2 regions of the Comamonas testosteroni genome follow, and region 1 is predicted to be linked to the other one. Evidence: predicted binding sites of a transcription regulator. Region 1 holds the regulator's gene; the other holds the start of a gene.
What was found. Region 1 encodes FNR, which switches genes on or off when oxygen is low (the NO sensors DNR and NnrR bind a similar motif). Its sites were predicted from a motif close to TTGATNNNNATCAA; they were not measured.
Positions count from the first base shown of each region.

Region 2: the regulator FNR is predicted to act here: its motif matches at 3,234-3,247, upstream of F0P97_RS12060 (bacteriohemerythrin).

Region 1 is NZ_CP043568.1:2,291,579-2,300,637, forward strand. Features, by position in the region: gene ccoO (cytochrome-c oxidase, cbb3-type subunit II) at 1-465, shown strand, start outside; gene F0P97_RS10460 (cbb3-type cytochrome oxidase subunit 3) at 484-621, shown strand; gene ccoP (cytochrome-c oxidase, cbb3-type subunit III) at 649-1,560, shown strand; gene ccoG (cytochrome c oxidase accessory protein CcoG) at 1,643-3,085, shown strand; gene F0P97_RS10475 (FixH family protein) at 3,212-3,517, shown strand; gene F0P97_RS10480 (hypothetical protein) at 3,894-4,157, shown strand; gene fnr (fumarate/nitrate reduction transcriptional regulator Fnr) at 4,296-5,018, opposite strand; gene hemN (oxygen-independent coproporphyrinogen III oxidase) at 5,287-6,669, shown strand; gene F0P97_RS10495 (sulfite exporter TauE/SafE family protein) at 6,673-7,386, shown strand; gene F0P97_RS10500 (HD-GYP domain-containing protein) at 7,497-8,741, shown strand; gene F0P97_RS10505 (bifunctional diguanylate cyclase/phosphodiesterase) at 8,738-9,059, shown strand, end outside.
Region 2 is NZ_CP043568.1:2,658,505-2,667,563, forward strand. Features, by position in the region: gene pobA (4-hydroxybenzoate 3-monooxygenase) at 1-355, shown strand, start outside; gene F0P97_RS12045 (2OG-Fe dioxygenase family protein) at 554-1,333, shown strand; gene F0P97_RS12050 (hypothetical protein) at 1,523-1,996, shown strand; gene F0P97_RS12055 (universal stress protein) at 2,153-2,590, shown strand; gene F0P97_RS12060 (bacteriohemerythrin) at 2,657-3,172, opposite strand; gene F0P97_RS12065 (Bug family tripartite tricarboxylate transporter substrate binding protein) at 3,312-4,295, opposite strand; gene F0P97_RS12070 (SDR family NAD(P)-dependent oxidoreductase) at 4,819-5,583, opposite strand; gene F0P97_RS12075 (ABC transporter ATP-binding protein) at 5,677-6,390, opposite strand; gene livG (high-affinity branched-chain amino acid ABC transporter ATP-binding protein LivG) at 6,390-7,157, opposite strand; gene F0P97_RS12085 (high-affinity branched-chain amino acid ABC transporter permease LivM) at 7,213-8,451, opposite strand; gene livH (high-affinity branched-chain amino acid ABC transporter permease LivH) at 8,451-9,059, opposite strand, start outside.

The DNA.
Region 1 (9,059 bases):
AAGCCCTACACGCCGCTGCAGCTGATGGGACGCGACGTCTATCTGCGCGAGGGTTGCTACAACTGCCACTCGCAGATGATCCGTCCCTTCCGCGCCGAGACCATGCGCTACGGCCACTACTCGGTGGCGGGCGAGTTCGTGTACGACCACCCCTTCCAGTGGGGCTCCAAGCGCACCGGCCCCGACCTGCACCGTGTGGGCGGCAAGTACAGCGACGAATGGCATCGCATCCACCTGAACAACCCGCGTGATGTGGTGCCCGAGTCCAACATGCCTGCTTACTCCTGGCTGGAAGCCAACAAGGTGGATGACACGGCCGTGGCAACGCGCATGAGCGCGCTGCGCAAGGTGGGCGTGCCCTACACCGATGCGGAGATCGCTGGTGCTCAGGCCGAAGTCAAGGACAAGACCGAGATGGAGGCAGTGATTGCCTATCTGCAGGTCCTGGGTCGCGCCGTCAAGTAACAGAGGAGGGACTGGAAAATGGATATCACCACCATGCGTGTTCTGGCCACACTGGCATCGCTGGCGTGCTTCGTGGGTATCTGGTGGTGGGCGTATGCCCGCCGCAACCAGGCCCGTTTTGACGAGGCAGCTCAGGTTCCATTCCTGGAAGACTGAGTCTGATCACTACAACGAGAACATCCCATGAGCGACTTCTTTAACAACTTCTGGTCCGTGTATATCGCGGCCGTTTCGCTGATCGGCATCCTCGGCTGCTTCTTGCTGCTGGTGCTGGTGGCGCGCCGCAAGGTCGTTCCTTCCACGGACAACACCACCGGTCACGTCTGGGACGAAGACCTGCGCGAGCTCAACAACCCCATGCCCAAGTGGTGGATGGGGCTGTTCGTGATCACCGTGGTCTTCAGCCTGGCCTATCTGGTGGCCTATCCAGGTCTGGGTTCCTTCAAGGGCGAGCTGGACTGGACCCAGTATGGTGCCTATGACAAGGAAATGGAGAAGGCCCGTGTCGACCTGGAGCCCATGTACGCCAAGTTCGTCAGCATGCCCACCGAAGAAATGGCCAAGGACCCCCAGGCCATGGCCATCGGCGAGCGTCTGTTCATGAACAACTGCGCGCAATGCCACGGCTCCGATGCGCGCGGCAGCAAGAGCTTCCCCAATCTGGGCGACGGTGACTGGCTGCATGGCGGCACGCCCGACAAGATCAAGGAAACCATCACCAACGGCCGCATCGGCGTGATGCCTCCCATGGCGGCAGCCGTGGGCTCGGCGGAAGATGTGCGCAATGTGGCGCACTATGTGCTGAGCCTGTCGGGCAGCCCCCACGATGCCGTCAAGGCTTCGCAGGGCAAGTCCAAGTTCGTGGCCTGCGCGGCTTGCCACGGCATGGACGGCAAGGGTAACCAGGCGCTTGGCGCACCCAACCTGACCGATGACATCTGGCTGCATGGCTGGGGCGAGTCCGTCATTGTCGACATGGTCAACCATGGCAAGATGAACGAGATGCCTGCTCAGAAGGACAAGCTGACCGAGGCGCAGATCGCGGTGCTGGCTTCCTATGTCTGGGGGCTGTCCAACGCAAGCGCCCGGAAGTAAGACGGGTGATGAAGGCGGTGCCGAGGCACCGCCTTTTTCGCATTTGAATTTTCAGTAATTACAAAAATATTAAGGAACTGCGATGCCCTGCGATCCGGAGAAACCTCGCAAAGTCATTCCGATCACGGCTGAGCCTGTGGACGGCGGTCAGGAATATATGCCCATGTTCGCCTCCGAACAGAAGGTGTACTCGCGCGCCATCAGCGGCGTCTTCTCGCGCTGGCGCTGGATCATGGTGTTCCTGACCCAGATCGTCTTCTACGGTCTGCCCTGGCTGCAGTGGGGTGAGCGCCAGATGGTGCTGTTCGACCTCGGGGCGCGGCGCTTCTATCTGTTCGGACTGGTGCTGTATCCGCAGGACTTCATCTATCTGACGGGGCTGCTGATCATCAGCGCGCTGGGGCTGTTCCTGTTTACCGCCGTGGCCGGGCGTCTGTGGTGTGGCTTCTCCTGTCCGCAGACGGTCTACACCGAGATCTTCATGTGGATCGAGAGCAAGGTCGAAGGCGATCGCAGTGCCCGCATGCGTATCGACAAGCATGGTTGGACCTTCGAGAAAATCTGGAAGAAGTCGCTCAAGCAGTTTCTCTGGATCGTTCTGTCTCTTTGGACAGGCTTCACCTTTGTCGGCTACTTCGTGCCCATCCGTGAACTGGGTGTGGAGCTGATGGCCTTCCAGGGCGGCTGGCAGATTTTCTGGGTGGCGTTCTACGGGTTCGCAACCTACGGCAATGCCGGCTATATGCGCGAGCAGGTCTGCAAGTACATGTGCCCCTATGCACGCTTCCAGAGCGCCATGTTCGACAAGGACACCATGATCGTCAGCTACGACGCCCAGCGTGGTGAAGCGCGCGGCCCGCGCAAGAAAGACGTTGACTACAAGGCACAAGGCCTGGGGGACTGCATAGATTGCAAGCTTTGCGTTCAGGTCTGCCCTGTGGGCATCGACATCCGCAAGGGGCTGCAGTATGAGTGCATCGGCTGCGGTCTGTGCATCGATGCCTGCAACTCCGTGATGGACAAGATGGAGTATCCGCGTGGCCTGATCCGGTTGACCACTCAGAATGCCGTGGCCAAGGCCTGGAAGCAGGTGCAGGTGATTCGCCGCATTTTCCGTCCGCGCGTGCTGATCTACTCGGCCGTGCTGGTAGCCCTCAGCGCCGCCATGATCGCCAGTCTGGTGCTGCGCGAGCCGCTCAAGGTCGACGTGATTCGCGACCGTGCCGCGCTTTCGCGCATCGTGGCGGGCGGCAAGCTGGAGAACGTCTACCGTCTGCAGATCATGAACGCCACCGAGTCCGAGCAGCGCTACCGTATCAGCGCCGAGGGCCTGGAGAATCTGGAGGTCGCATCCGATCAGGAAGTGAGCGTTGGCCCTGCAGAGACACGTGGCATTGCGGTGCGGCTGCAGATTCCGTATGGCTCAGCCACTCCCGGCTCGCACCCCGTACACTTCAATGTGGATGCAGTGACTGCCGGAGCAGGGCGTATTTCCGAAAAGACGGTGTTCCTGGTGCCGCGTTAATGCCAAGTCTTGCCGGTCTTCATGAGCCATCACGGAGGCCGGACAAGGGCACCGCCAATCGGCAACAATTGATGCCACCCTGCCATGCGTGCCTGGGTGGTCAGAATTTTGGAAAGAGGTTTCATCATGTTGGCAGCACAAGCCAAGGTCTCGCAAACGGCCAAGATCATCCACCCTGAGGACGGCAAGCCCTGGTGGAAGTTTGCCCATGTCTGGCTCATCATCGCCGGCCCGGTGATCGTGGTGATTGCCGGCTTTGTCACCGCATACATCGCAATGAGCAGGCCCGATCCCGTGATTGACCCTGACTACTACCGCCATGGCATGGAAATCAACCAGCGCCTGAGCGAAAGTGAAAAAAGCCTGGCGCCGGCAGTGACGGGGCGCAACCATGCCGCGACGCCAGCCAAGGATCATCCGCTGGATCGCTGACTGCGATTTCAACGCATCATCCTCAAGGCCGCTTCCGCGGCCTTTTTTTACGCCTATGGTTGCAGACTTTTCTGGAGCACGGCCGGTCGTGGCGGAGCTCTATGTCTTGGTCGACCGCAGAGTCGGACGGTTGTCTGCAGTGCTCAAAAACCGGCAAAGGATGGCCGGGCGGGTTCAATATCAGGAGCGCATAGCGCTTTATCAAAGCTTATTTCAGATAGATATTGACCTTAAGTCAATACAAAGAATGCACTGGAAGCTCTTTAAATAATAGCGGTTCAGGGTTTCCTATCTGAGTGCATGCCCTTGGTATGGCAGGGAAGGTCATGGCAATTGTGCAAAATGGGTTCAAAACCACAGGCCAAGGAGAATCGCGATGGATGCTCGACGCTGGATGTGGATTGTCTGGCCGGCTTTTCTGGCCGCGGCAATCATGGAAATGGTGGTATTTGCCTTTGTGGACCCGCTGGACATGCACTGGCTGGGCTCGCCTCTGGAATGGTCGCGCAATGCCATTTACACCCTGGCCTTTTTTGCCTTCTGGGCGGTCGCCGTGGCCAGCGGACTGATGACTGTCATGTTGGGGCGTTCGGCCAGCGATCTGAACCAGGGCATAGTCTCGGAGCCCCTGGTCGAGTGAAGCGCTGCGCACAGGGCCGCAGTTTCGGGGCCGGTGGCGGCCCCGGATGGTGCTTGGTCGCTCTCTGTGCCGGCGGCCTCGGCGGCGGGAAGCTTCTGGCAGGCATTCGCTGCCATCAAAAAAGCCCGCTGTCTGAACTTAGCCCTGGCATTGCTGGCTGTTGACGATGCGCTTGAGCGCATCGGTATCCAGAATGCGCAGATGGCGCTGTCTGACTTCGATGATGCCTTCCTCGGCGAACTTGGAGAAGGTGCGGCTCACGGTCTCCAGCTTGAGGCCCAGATAGCTGCCGATTTCTTCACGCGTCATGCGCAGCACCAACTCCGACTTCGAAAAGCCGCGTGCCGACAGACGCTGCACCAGGTTCAGCACAAAGGCTGCCAGACGCTCTTCGGCGCGCATGCTGCCCAGCAGCAGCATTACGCCATGCTCGCGCACGATTTCGCGGCTCATGACCTTGTGCACATGATTTTGCAGCGCCGTGACTTCGCGCGAGAGCTGCTCGAGCTTGTCGAAAGGCATGATGCAGACTTCGGCATCTTCCAGGGCCACGGCATCGCAGGTGTGGTGGTCGTTGACGATGCCGTCCAGGCCAATGATCTCGCCGGCCATCTGAAAGCCTGTGACCTGGTCGCGTCCGTCTTCAGTGGCCACGCTGGTCTTGAAGAAGCCGGTGCGAATGGCGTACAGCGAGGTGAACTCTTCTCCATTGCGAAATAGCAGCCCGCCGCGCTTGACCTTGCGGCGCGTGGCCACAATCTCGTCAATACGCTCCATTTGTTCATCGTCCAGGCCCATGGGCATGCACAGTTCACGCAGATTGCAGTTGGAGCAGGATGCTTTGATGGTCTGAAGATTCATGGGCTTTTAGCAACGGCGCAGACAGACACAGAGTGGAGAGTCGCGCCGGTCGTTGACCTCGTGGTTGAAGATGAGATGGATCAAATTGTCGCAGCACTCGCCTTGATGTCTCTTGATTTTCATCAAGGACAGGGTGATTGCCTTGGGGCACATTGCCCGTATTCGTTCAAAAACATGCGCTTTTGCCTATTTCGGGCATGATTTTCAGGATCTGATTTCCATTGAAATCTGCTCTATACAGAGTGTGGGCGCACCCTAACTCCCAGTTATGACCGCAGTCACGCCTGAGTTGCTGAGCCGCTTTGATATCCCCGGCCCACGCTACACATCATTCCCAACAGCCGACCGTTTTGTTGAGGCTTTTGGTGCAGATGACTATATCCTGGCATTGAAACAGCGCAAGACGCATTCGGGCTCACGTGCCTTGCCCCTGTCCGTTTATGTGCATGTGCCGTTTTGCGAGTCGCTTTGCTATTACTGCGCCTGCAACAAGATCGTGACCAAGCATCATGAGAAGGCTGCCGAGTATCTGGATTATCTGAGCCGTGAACTGGCCATGCATACCGAGCATTGCGGTAAAGGCCAGTTGGTAAGCCAGCTGCATCTGGGAGGCGGCACGCCGACCTTCTTCAGCGATGCCGAGCTGCGGCAGCTGATGCTTCTGATGCGTGAGCATTTCAAGCTCGATCCAGCCGGCGAGTATTCCATCGAGGTCGATCCGCGCACGGTCAGCAACGAGAGGTTGAAGGCACTCAAGGACATGGGCTTCAATCGCCTGAGCTTTGGCGTGCAGGATTTTGATCCCGCAGTGCAGAAAGCGGTGCACCGGGAGCAGCCCGCCGAGCAAGTCTTTGAGTTGGTGGCCGAGGCCCGCCGTCTGGGCTTTGTCTCCATCAATGTGGACCTGATCTACGGTCTGCCCAAGCAGACAACCGAGTCTTTTGCGCGAACGCTGGCCCAGGTCAATGAGCTGCGTCCCGACCGCATTGCGTTGTATGCCTATGCGCATCTGCCTGAGCGCTTCAAGCCGCAAAGGCGTATTGCATCCGCTGACTTGCCCATGGGACAGGACAAGCTGAACATGCTCTCCGGCGCAATTGATGCCTTCATGAATGGCGGCTATGTCTATGTGGGCATGGATCACTTTGCGCTGCCCGACGACTCTCTGGCCGTCGCCAAGCGCCAGGGGCGCCTGCATCGCAATTTCCAGGGCTACAGCACCCAGCCCGATTGCGACCTGATTGCGTTGGGCGTATCGGCCATCGGCAAGGTGGGCGCCACCTACAGCCAGAACGTCAAGACCCTGGAAGAGTATTACGACGCCATTGATGGCGGCATGCTGCCCGTGCAGCGCGGATTGGCGCTCTCGCGTGACGATCTGGTGCGCAGAGCCATCATCATGGCCATCATGTGTCAGGGCTCCGTCCTGTATGAGCCGATGGAGCAGGCCTGGCTGATCAATTTCCGCGAGTACTTTGCTCGGGAGCTGGCAGCACTGGCGGAAATGCAGCGCAATGGCCTGGTTCAGCTATCCGACGAGGGCTTCAAGGTCACGGGCCTGGGCTGGTTTTTTGTGCGCGGAGTAGCCATGCTGTTTGATCGATATTTGCAGGCCGACCGAAACCGCGCGCGCTTTTCGCGCATCATCTAGCGCATGTTGTTTTCGCTGGTCTGGACTGCTTTGATCATGGGGCTCGTGGGTGGGCCCCATTGTCTTGTGATGTGCGCTGCACCCTGCAGCGTTGTGACGGGTGCAAGGCCTACCAGCGACGGCCAGGTCATCGCCTTGCACGGCCTGCAAAAACGCCAATGGCTGCGTACCAGTCTGTTTCATCTGGGACGCATTGCTGGTTATGCCCTGCTGGGCGGAGTGGCTGCCGTGGCCATGGAGAGTCTGGCCTGGCTGACCAGCCAGACAACGGCCTTGCAGAAGCTGTGGACGCTGATGCATGTCGCGGTCATGGCCTGGGGTCTGGCCATGGTGGTGCAGGCGCGACAACCGGTGTGGCTGGAGCAGGCGGGGCGTTCTGTCTGGACCAGGGTCCAGCCCTGGGTCGTCGCCCCAGGAGGGAGTCTGGCCGCGGGCTTTGCCTGGGCCCTGATGCCTTGCGGCTTGCTGTATTCGGCAGTGCTGGTGGCCGCGCTGAGTGGCGGAGTCTGGCAAGGTGCTCTGTCCATGACAGCCTTTGCCGTTGGCGGCGCAGTGTGGCTGCTGGCGGGTCCCTGGTTGTGGCAACTGGGGCAGTCGCATCTCAATACATTGCGGGCGCGCTGGGGCACCAGAATTGCGGGTCTGATGCTGATTGGTGTTGCGAGTTGGGCTTTGTGGATGGATCTGGTCTACAAACCCAGCCTTTGGTGCCGATAAGTCACACAGGAAGGGAATGTTGGTGCAGTTTGCATCCCAACAGACCCTAGTCATGCTTGAGCAGTCATGGAACTGCGGAATAATGTCTTATCTTGTGTGTAGCGCTCAAAGTGAATCGTTTCGTTGCTATTGATATCGGACAACTGCGAATTGGCATGTATGTCCATCTGGAGACTGGCTGGTTGCGCCACCCGTTTCCCGTCAGCAGCTTCAAGATTGTCAATGAAGAGCAGTTGCAGACACTCAGGACCTTGAAGCTCAAGGCAGTTCAGGTTGATCTATCCAGAAGCGATCTGGAAGCAGAGGCTGCGCCTCCGGCCGCAGACCCTCAACTCGCTCCTGTCCCCCCTGAGAATGATGCGCATGCATGGCGCAACAGTATCTTGGGCGTGCAATCCAGGTTTCTGGGCGCGGTTTCCGTATTTGATGACGTGCAGGCCTTGTTGCCAGCCAACCCCGAGAAGGCGCGGACAACGACGGATATGCTGGTTGCGCAGCAAGTCGTCAAACTGGCGCAGGCTCGTGATCTGAGTTTGCATCTGCTCGCGGATACGGGTGGCGCCACCTTTGGCGTTCATGGTGTCAACGTCTCTGTACTGAGCCTGCTGCTGGGTAAGACGCTGGGCCTGTGCGATGACATATTGAAGGATCTGGGCACGGCAGCCCTGTTGCATGACATCGGCAAGCCAGGGCTTGAGATTTCCGCGTCGGCCAATGCACTGAATCAGGGCACGGGCCGCACGCCTCTGCGAGAGACCGTGTATGCGCGCCATGTCGGAGAGTCGGTGGCACTGGCGCTATCCATGGGCTATCCCCCTTCCGTCACGACGGCCATCGCCCAGCATCATGAATGGGCCGATGGGTCAGGCTTTCCACTTGGCTTGCTGGCCGAAGACATGGACATTGCCGGACAGATCCTGGCGCTGGTCAATAATTTTGAGCGCTTGTGCAATCTGCCACTGCAAGGCAACGAAATGACGCCCCATGAAGCCATGGCTGCACTGTACGGACAGTATCGCCAGCGATATGCGCCCGATGTGCTCAAGGCATTCGTGCAGACCTTGGGGGTCTATCCGCCGGGCTCTTTGGTGGAACTAAGCGATGGGCGGATGGGCGTAGTGGTGTCTGTCAACACCAGCCAGTCGCTCAAGCCGCAGGTGCTGACCTATGACATGCAGGCGCCGCAGAAGCTGCGGTTCGTAGATTTGCTTGAATATGTGGGTTTGGGTATTCGCCGAGGCTTGACGCGAAATCAGCTTTCTCGAAATGCGTTAGAAGCTTTACAGCCGCAAAGGCGTCTTTGCTACTTTTTTGACAGTTCTGCAGCACCTGCTGCCGAGAAAGACCTCGCGTGACTTTGCAGCAGAGTTTTCTGATTGACCCTCTGCTTGCCTCCATGCTCGATGGTTTGCAGGAGGCGGTCTGGCTGCTGGATGCGCAGACATTGCGTGTCGTGCATGCCAATGCAGCCAGTATGCAGCTCACGGGCTACACGCCCGAGCAGGCGCAGGAGCAGTATGTCGATGTGCTGTGCGCCTCCCTGGTGCAAAAGGCGTTCTGGCAGGATGCCTCAAACTGGGTGGGTGGGGCGAAATTTCTCACAGAAATTTGTACCGCCAATGGTTCATTGACAGCTGTGGAGATGGGGGTGGGCTCCATCGCCTTGAATCCAC
Region 2 (9,059 bases), 370 kb from region 1:
GCCCATGCGCTTCGGCCGCATGTTCCTGGCCGGAGACGCCGCCCACATCGTGCCTCCTACAGGCGCCAAGGGCCTGAACCTGGCGGCTTCCGACGTGGGCTATCTGTCGCAAGCCTTTGTCGAGTACTACAAGGAGCAGTCCGAGGCCGGTATCGACCGCTACTCCGAGCAGTGCCTGCGCCGCGTCTGGAAGGCCGAGCGCTTCTCCTGGTGGATGACCTCCATGCTGCACAACTTCCCTGGCGAGGGCGAGTTCAACACCAAGGTGCAGGAAGCGGAGCTGGACTACATCGTCAACTCCGAGGCCGGCTCGACCTCGCTGGCGGAGAACTATGTGGGCCTGCCCCTGGTGTAAGCCGGAGAACTGATTGCTCTCGTCACTGCCGTGATGAATGCCTGGCCTCTGATCTTGGCGCCAGGCTGTCTGCCTGCATCGCTATATGCGATGCAGGCATTTTTTTCATCCATGCAATTTGGTTGATGCTGCCTTGCGTAAATTTTGATGCCGAGCCACAAGCCGGCAGGGCCTGCGAGGAGTAAGCTTGCCGACCTTATGGCGCACATCATGTTTTCCCCTCCCTATATTGCCGCTGCCGAGGCAGCCCAGTCCTTGCGCACGCGTGGCTATGCCGTGCTGCAGCCCGAGGACTTTGCCCAGTGGATGGGCCTGAGCGTGAGCGATCTGCATGCCATGGATGCGGACTGGCAGGGTTTGCCGCCCGATGCTTTCCTCAAGGATGGCGGCCGCTATCGCCGCCGCCGCCATTCCTGTTTTGTCAGCGAAGGCGATCAGGTGCAGCAGGTGCCCCACCGCGCTCACTGGCAGCCCGTGGAGTACAACGCTCTGCATGGGGGCATGCAGCGCATGTTCGAGCCCATGCTCGACAGCACCACCACCAGCATGGCCTGGCTGGCGATGATCAACGCTCTGGGACAGCTGGCCGATCAGGTGTTCTGCACCGACGAGCTGCATGAGCGCTGGTTTGTCGAGGCGCACCAGTTCCGCATCGACACCACGGACGGCATTGGCCGGCCCACGCCCGAAGGCGCGCACCGCGATGGCGTCGATCTGGTCGCCGTGCTGCTGGTGGGGCGCAAGGGCGTCAAAGGAGGCGAGACTCGCGTGTTCGAGGCGACCGGTCCCAACGGCCAGCGTTTCACGTTGACCGAGCCATGGTCCGTGATGCTGCTCGACGATGCACGGATGATTCATGAAACCACGCCGATTCAACCCGTCGAGCACGGCGGCGTGCGCGATACGCTGGTGCTGACCTATCGTCGTGGCAGCTTCCAGGGCGCCGAGCTCCAGGAGCAGCAGGGCCAGGCCGCTTGATTGAGACGGACGGCTTTGTTCGAAAAATTTGAGCAAAACTGTAACATTCTCAATACGTCAAAGTGACGGCCTCAACACTGCATGATGCAGGCTCGTCGCGACGAAGCTTTCGCCTCTTCAAGTCTTCCCTGCATCCAGCAAGCCAGATCAACTGGCCGACACCACGCCCTGCGGGGCGTGGTTTTCTATATGAATCGCTTTTACGTCCTTGGCATTTCAGTACTGACAGCTCTTGTCACAGTAGCGGCCTGCAAGCCTTCGCAAGACCGCCCTGCGCAGGCGGCCTACATCAAGGAGCCCACGATCTACTTTCGCAATGGTCTCGAGATTACCCTTGGCGATGCCTCGGTGCCGATTCACGGCGTGGAGGAATGTCCATATGGCCTGGCCGCGCCGGCCGGGACTGTGGTCGAGTTCAATGATGCCAAGTGCATTCGACTGTCGGACGATACCGAGCAGATCGTCGTGATGCTGGACATGCCGGACGGCATCGTCCAGGAGGAATGGACCGTGCGCCGCGATGCGCCAAGCAAACCCCATGAGCCAGCCTTCAAGAATGTCTCCCTGTTGCGCCCGGACGGCTCTCGCATCACGATTACCGACAAGTCCGACAGACTGCTGGACAAATGCTACGAATACCAGGCGGCCCATGTCTGCATCTGAGCCAGACCTCGGTCGGTGTGAACTTCAGGGTTGATTCATGTCAACACGCTGAGGCATGATGAAGGCAGACTCTCGCTATCTCAAGAGCGGCATCTGCCCCGGGCCTCTGGCTTGAGGTCCTTGTCGCCTGCAACCTGAAAGGGGAAACATATGTCCATGTTCAATCACATTCTGGTTCCGGTCGACGGCTCCAAGCCATCCATGCTGGCGGCACGCAAGGCCGCCGAGCTCTCCAAGGTCTTCGGCTGCGCCGTGACGGCGGTGTATGTGGTCGATCCCTATCCTTTTACCGGCGTGGGCGCCGACTTTGCCTATGGCCAGTCACAGTATCTGAGTGCGGCCACCGCCGAGGCCAACACCGCCCTGGATGCGGTCAAGGCCATCATGGATGAGGCAGGCGTGCCCGTGAAGACCCTGGTGGGTGAGGGTCATGCAGTGCATGAAGGCATTGTGCGCACCATGGAAAGCGTGGGCGCAGACCTTGTCGTCATGGGCTCGCAGGGGCGTCGCGGCCTTGAGAAGCTGATGCTGGGCAGCGTCACGCAACGCGTGCTGGGCGCAGTCAAAATCCCGGTTCTTGTTGTGCGCGAGTAAGCGCAAGGCGGCTGCCCACGAAGCAACGGCTCCCCAAGGAGCCGTTTTGCTGGTGAATCAGAGTGCTCAGCGATTGAGCAGCCGGGCCAGCCAGCCCTTTTTCTTGCGCTGCAATTCCAGCTCCTGCAGCACTTCCGTTTTGAGCCGTTCTTTTTCTGCCGCGTGTCCGCTTTCTTTGGACATCATGCGTATATAGACCTTGGCCGAATCCACATAGCCATGGTCTTCGTTGCGGATGTGGTTGAACAGCCAGCGCGAGAGCATGCCGTGCAATTCGGCAGCCACATCCTCGCCCGCATCAAAGCGGGTCTGCATCTCGATCACGCGGCGCGTGAACAGCTCGTGCACTTTTTTGTGCGGCCCGGCGAACATGTAGCCAGCGCTTTCGATCAGGCTTTCCTCGAAGACGAAATGCGAGACGGTGTAGTCGATCATCTCGCCGATGACATCCCCCAGGCCCTCTCGGTCGGGCGAACTTCGCAGCTCGTAGAGCCGGTTGATGTAGTCGACGATGCGGCGGTGCTGCCGGTCGATCTCCGCAATCCCGGTGTCCAGCTCGGGGACCCAGACCAGCAATGCCATTGTGTTCTCCAGAAATTTGAGGATTTCCGAAGAAGTATTCACGAGCTTGTCATATGCCGCTTTGATGCAGATCAGTCCGATCCGCAGCCGGGCGTTGTAGGAGCGCGTGCTGGAATCCGCGCTCCGGCGCCCTTTGGCGTCACTCGATCTTGGCGCCCGAGGACTCGACGACCTGCTTGGACTGCCTGAAGTCGGCCTGGAACATCTTGTCGAAGCTGGCTGCGCTCATGGCTTGGGGCTCGGCGCCCTGGGTCAGAATGGCCTCGCGCACCTCGGGCACGGCCAGCAGCTTGTTGACTTCGACATTGACCTTGGTCACGATGGCTGTGGGTGTGCCCTTGGGCATGAACAGGCCGTACCAGGTGCTCACATCAAAGCCCTTGAGGCCGGACTCGGCCAGTGTTGGGGTGTCCGGCAGCGAGGACGAGCGCTTTGCGGAGGTTACGGCGATGGCGCGCAGCTTGCCGGCCTTGATCTGGGCTATGGCCGAGGGTACGGAGGACACCAGCAGATCCACATTGCCGGCCAGTGCATCCATCATCGCGGGGTTGGAGCCTTTGTAGGGCACGTGGGTCAGATGAATGTCCGAAGCCTTTTCCAGCATCACGCCGGCCAGGTGGATGCTGGTGCCGTTGCCGGGCGAGCCGTAGGTGATCTTGGACGGGTTCTTCTTGGCTGCAGCCACCACGTCGGCCAGCGTCTTGTACGGCGAGTTGGCGGCCGTGGCAATCACGATGGGTGTGTAGGCCACGTGAGCCACAGGGGTCAGATCCTTGCTGGGGTTCCAGGGCAGGTTCTTGTAGAGATAGGGGCCAAGGACCACATTGTCCTTCTGGCCCATGACCATGTCATAGCCCGTGGGGGCCGCCTTGACCGCTTCGGTGATGCCGATGGTGCCGCCTGCGCCAGCGCGGTTGTCGGGGACCACGGTCCACTTGCTGACTTCGGTGAGCTTGTTGGCAATCACGCGCGAGAGGATGTCGGTGCCGCCGCCAGGCGGGAAAGGCACGATCATGCGCACGGGCTTGTTGGGGTAGTCGGCAGCGGGGTCTTGTGCAGCGGCTGAAAAGCTCAGGCCCGTGCTTGCGATCACGGCTGTGCTGATGAGAATTTGGCGAATCATGAAAAAGAAGCTCCAGAGACGAACGGGGGAGCGCTGGCCCGCAAACAAGGGCGGCGCAGTCGCGGCTGGTACCTGAGCCTTGAGCTCGGAAGCCAGAGTCACGGAAGGTGGGCTTTTCGATGATCGGGGACGGTGGTTCCGCCATCAATGGGTATTTGTCTTTACCGGGGAGCGCGAGCCATGCCGTACGGACATGATCGCCATCCGCACGCGCTGCACGACAGGGTTGCTGCCGTTGCTAGCACGGGGGCAGCGTACCGATCGGGTGTCGCTGCCGATGTGGCCCACGGGTGCGGATTGTGGTTCTGCGCACAGCCTCAGAGGCTGCTGCAGACCAGTGGAAACATTCTGCCACGCATGAAAGACTTGCCAGGGCTTGGTTCGAGAATAGGCAGGGCCTGTTCCCAGATTTTTTGCCCGGTCCAGTCGTTCACGGCAGCAAGAGCTGCAGGCGCCTTTGGCCTTTGGTTTGGATAAGGCGGTTGCAGCCATGTGTTGGAGTCCGGCCGCTCCGGGTGCGATCTCAGGCCTGGCGTACGTCTGCAATCACCTGGTCGCCGAAGTCCGGTCGCTCCAGCCAGGCCAGCACGCGGGCTGCGGCGTCATCGGCCGAGCTCAGCTGCCCGTTGCTGTGCAGGCCTGCAAAACGGCCCACGTCGGGGAAGTCGCTTGAAGCTGCGCTGCGCAGTTGTACCTGCATATCGGTGTCGATGACGCCGGGTGCCAGAGACACAATGCGTGCGCCGTTGGGCTTGGCCGCCTCTTCCAGTGCCACACAGTTGCTGAACTGGTCCATGCCGGCCTTGGCCGTGCAGTAGCTGGCTTGCGAGGCCATGGCGCGGCGGCCCAGTCCCGAGGAGATATTGAGCACCTTGCGGGGGATCACCCAGCTTTCGGTCGTGCCGAGAAAGGCGCCGGTCAGGGCCATGGGCGCTTCAAGACCCACGCGCAGGGCATTGATCATGTCAGCGGCAGGCACCTGGGACAGCGGCGCAATCTGCGGCATGACGCCCGCATTGTTGATCAGGGTGATGCTGGTCCATTCACGGGGATCTAGCGTGCCCAGCCAGGTCGCCAGACGCTGCGCCGCCGCAGCGCTTTGTGCCAGGTCCTGCTCCCATTGCAATAGCTGTGCAGGCTTGCTGGCGCTGGAGGCGAGAGCGGTACTGGTCTTGCGGGCAATGCTCAGCAAGTGACGGCCTTGTCGCAGCAGCTGCTGTCCCATGGACAGACCCATGCCGCGAGAGCCACCGGTCAGAATCGTTAAATGCTTTGTCATGCCGGGCATCTTACGGGTGATTGAAGACAGAAAAAGAGCAGACCCCGCAAGACTGGCGTCCGGCGGGGCCTGGCGATGACCTCAGATGAGGTCAGCGGGCTGTCAATGACCCAGATAGGCCTTGCGCACCTCGTCATTGCTCAGCAGATTGACACCGCTGTCCTCCAGCACCACCTTGCCGGTTTCCAGCACATAGCCTCGGTCGGCAATCTGCAGGGCGCGGTTGGCATTCTGCTCGACCAGGAACACCGTCACACCTGCTGCGCGGATGGTCTGAATGATCTCGAAGATCTGCGCAATGATGAGTGGCGCCAGGCCCAGTGTGGGCTCGTCCAGCAGCAGCAGGCGCGGCTTGCTCATCAGTGCGCGGCCTATGGCCAGCATCTGCTGCTCGCCGCCGGACATGGTGCCCGCGCGTTGCGCCGCGCGTTCCTTCAAGCGAGGAAAGAGCTTGAACACATGCTCGACGCCGTCGGCGATCTCGGCCTTGTTCAGGAAAAAGCCGCCCATCTGCAGGTTCTCGGTCACCGTCAGGTCCTTGAAGACACGACGGCCTTCAGGTGAGACGGCAATGCCGCGGCGCATGATGTGATGAGTGGACATCTGGGTGATGTCCTCGCCCTCGAACAGAATGCGCCCGCTGCTGGCACGAGGGTTGCCGCACACCGTCATCAGAAGCGATGTCTTGCCCGCACCATTGCTGCCGATGAGGGTGACGATCTCGCCCTGATCGACATGCAGGCTGACATGATTGACCGCGCAGATCGCGCCGTAGTGGGTGGAGACCTGCTCCAGTTGCAACATATGCTGGCTCATCAGGCCTCTCCCAGATAGGCCTTGATGACCCGTTCATCATTGCGAATCGCCTCGGGCAGGCCCATGGCGATGGGCTTGCCGTATTCCATGACCAGAATGCGCTCGGACACTCCCATGACCAGGCCCATATCGTGCTCGATCAGCAGCACGGCCACGCCGTACTGTTTGCGCAGATCGTCGATCAGATGCTGCAGGTCTTTCTTCTCCTGCGGGTTCAGGCCGGCAGCGGGTTCGTCCAGCATCAGCACACGAGGCTTGGTGATCATGCAGCGCGCAATCTCCAGCCGGCGCTGGTGACCGTAGGCCAGATTGCCCGCCTCGCGGTTGGCAAACTGGCGCAGGCCCATGACGTCCAGCCATTGGAGCGCGTTGTCGATCTTTTCCTGTTCGGCACGGCGATAGCCTGGCGTGTTGAACAGGCCACCGAGCAGCGTCGCGCGCGACTGGCGGTGCTGTGCGACCAGCAGGTTTTCCAGCGCCGTCATGCTCTTGAACAGGCGCACGTTCTGGAATGTGCGCACCACGCCGTGGTTGGCGACCTGGTGGCTGCTGTGGCCTGCAATGCTCTGGCCGTCCAGAACGACCGAGCCGCCCGAAGGCTGGTAGAAACCGCTGATGCAGTTGAATACCGTGGTCTTGCCCGCGCCGTTGGGGCCGATGATGGCAAACACTTCCTGAGGGCGTACGTTAAAGCCCACGTTGTCCACGGCCAGCAGGCCGCCGAAGCGCATGCACAGGTCTTTGACTTCTAGCAAATACTCGCTCATGCGCTTGCCCTGCCTGTGGTTGTAGTTATTGAAATAATAGCGTTCAGGTGCTGCTTCATGACTTCACCTCCACTTGGTGTCGCTTCATGGGCAGCAGGCCCTGGGGGCGCCAGACCATCATCAAAATCATGACCAGGCCGAAGATCAGCATGCGGTATTCGGAGAACTCGCGTGCCAGTTCGGGCAGCACGGTCAGGATGATGGCAGCCACGATCACGCCCAGCTGAGAACCCATGCCGCCCAGCACCACGATGGCCAGAATCAGGGCCGACTCGATGAAGGTGAAGGACTCGGGATTGACGATGCCCTGGCGAGCGGCGAAGAAGGCGCCGCCGAAACCCGCGAACATTGCGCCCAGCGTGAAAGCCGAGAGCTTGATCTTCATGGGGTTGAGGCCCAGCGAACGGCAGGCGATTTCATCCTCGCGCAGTGCTTCCCAGGCGCGGCCTATGGGCATGCGGATCAGGCGGTTGCTGATGAACAGCGTCACCATGGCCAGCAGCAGGGCCATCAGATAGACGAAGATCACCATGTGCATGGAGTCGAACTCCAGACCGAAGAACTGATGAAAGGTCGTGCCATCCTCGGTCAGGGGCGAGCGGGTCATGGGCAGGCCCAGCACCGTAGGCTTGGGAATGCTGGAGATGCCGTCGGGACCGCCCGTGAAGCTGGTCAGATTGGTCAGCAGCAGGCGGATGATCTCACCGAAACCCAGCGTCACGATGGCCAGATAGTCACCGCGCAGGCGCAGCACGGGAAAGCCCAGCACAAAGCCGAACAGGGCCGAGGCAGCGCCGGCCAGCGGCAGCGCTTCCCAGAACGTCCAGCCAGCCCAGTGGAATAGCAGCGCATAGGTGTAGGCGCCCACGGCATAGAAGCCCACAAAGCCCAGGTCCAGCAGGCCGGCAAAGCCGACCACCACGTTCAGACCCAGGCCCAGCATGACGTAAATCATGGCCAGAGTCGCGATGTCGACGGCATTGCGGCCCGCGAAGAATGGCCAGGAGGCGGCCATCATCAGCACCACAAAGATGACGACGTTGCGTGTGCCGGACTTCATCTGCGGGACTGCCGGCAGATTGACCTTGGGCAGCTTGCCTGCGAGCAGGGGCTTGAGCATCTGCACGACGAAGATGGCAAGGCAAGCCCAGCCGGTCATGCTCCAGTCGGGAGTGATGATGGTGCGCACGCCGGCGCGCTCCAGGTGCAGGCTGAAGATGGGAGTGACGACGATGGCCGTCATCACGGTGGCGATCAGCGCATCGCGCAAAGCGGCAGAAAAGCTGTACTTCATCAGACTTTCTCCACTTCAGGTTTGCCCAGCAGGCCCGAGGGGCGGAACATCAGGATGGTCACCAGCAGGCCGAAAGCCACGATGTCCTTGTATTCCGACGAGATGTAGGCAGCAGCAAGGGTCTCGGCTACGCCCAGAATCACACCGCCCAGCATGGCGCCGGGGATGGAGCCTATGCCGCCCAGCACGGCGGCCGTAAAGGCCTTGATGCCGGCGAGGAAGCCGATGAAGGGATTGAGCTTGCCCACAGCCAGCGCAATCAGTACGCCACCCACGGCGGCCAGCACGGCTCCCAGCACAAAGGTGAAGGAGATGACCTTGTTGGTATCTATGCCCAGCAGATTGGCCATGTGCATATCCTGAGCGCAGGCGCGCGAGGCACGGCCCATGCGCGAATGCTTGATGTACATGGTCAGCGCAATCATCAGCACCACGGTCACCGCGATGATGAGCACGCGGGTATAGGGGATGAAGACTTCGAAATTGCCCATGTGGAAATTGATGGCGCCCGGCAGCAGCGAGGGCACGGCCATATCGCGCGCGCCCTGGCCCAGAGCCACCCAGTTCTGCAGGAATATGGACATGCCGATGGCCGAGATCAGCGCTAC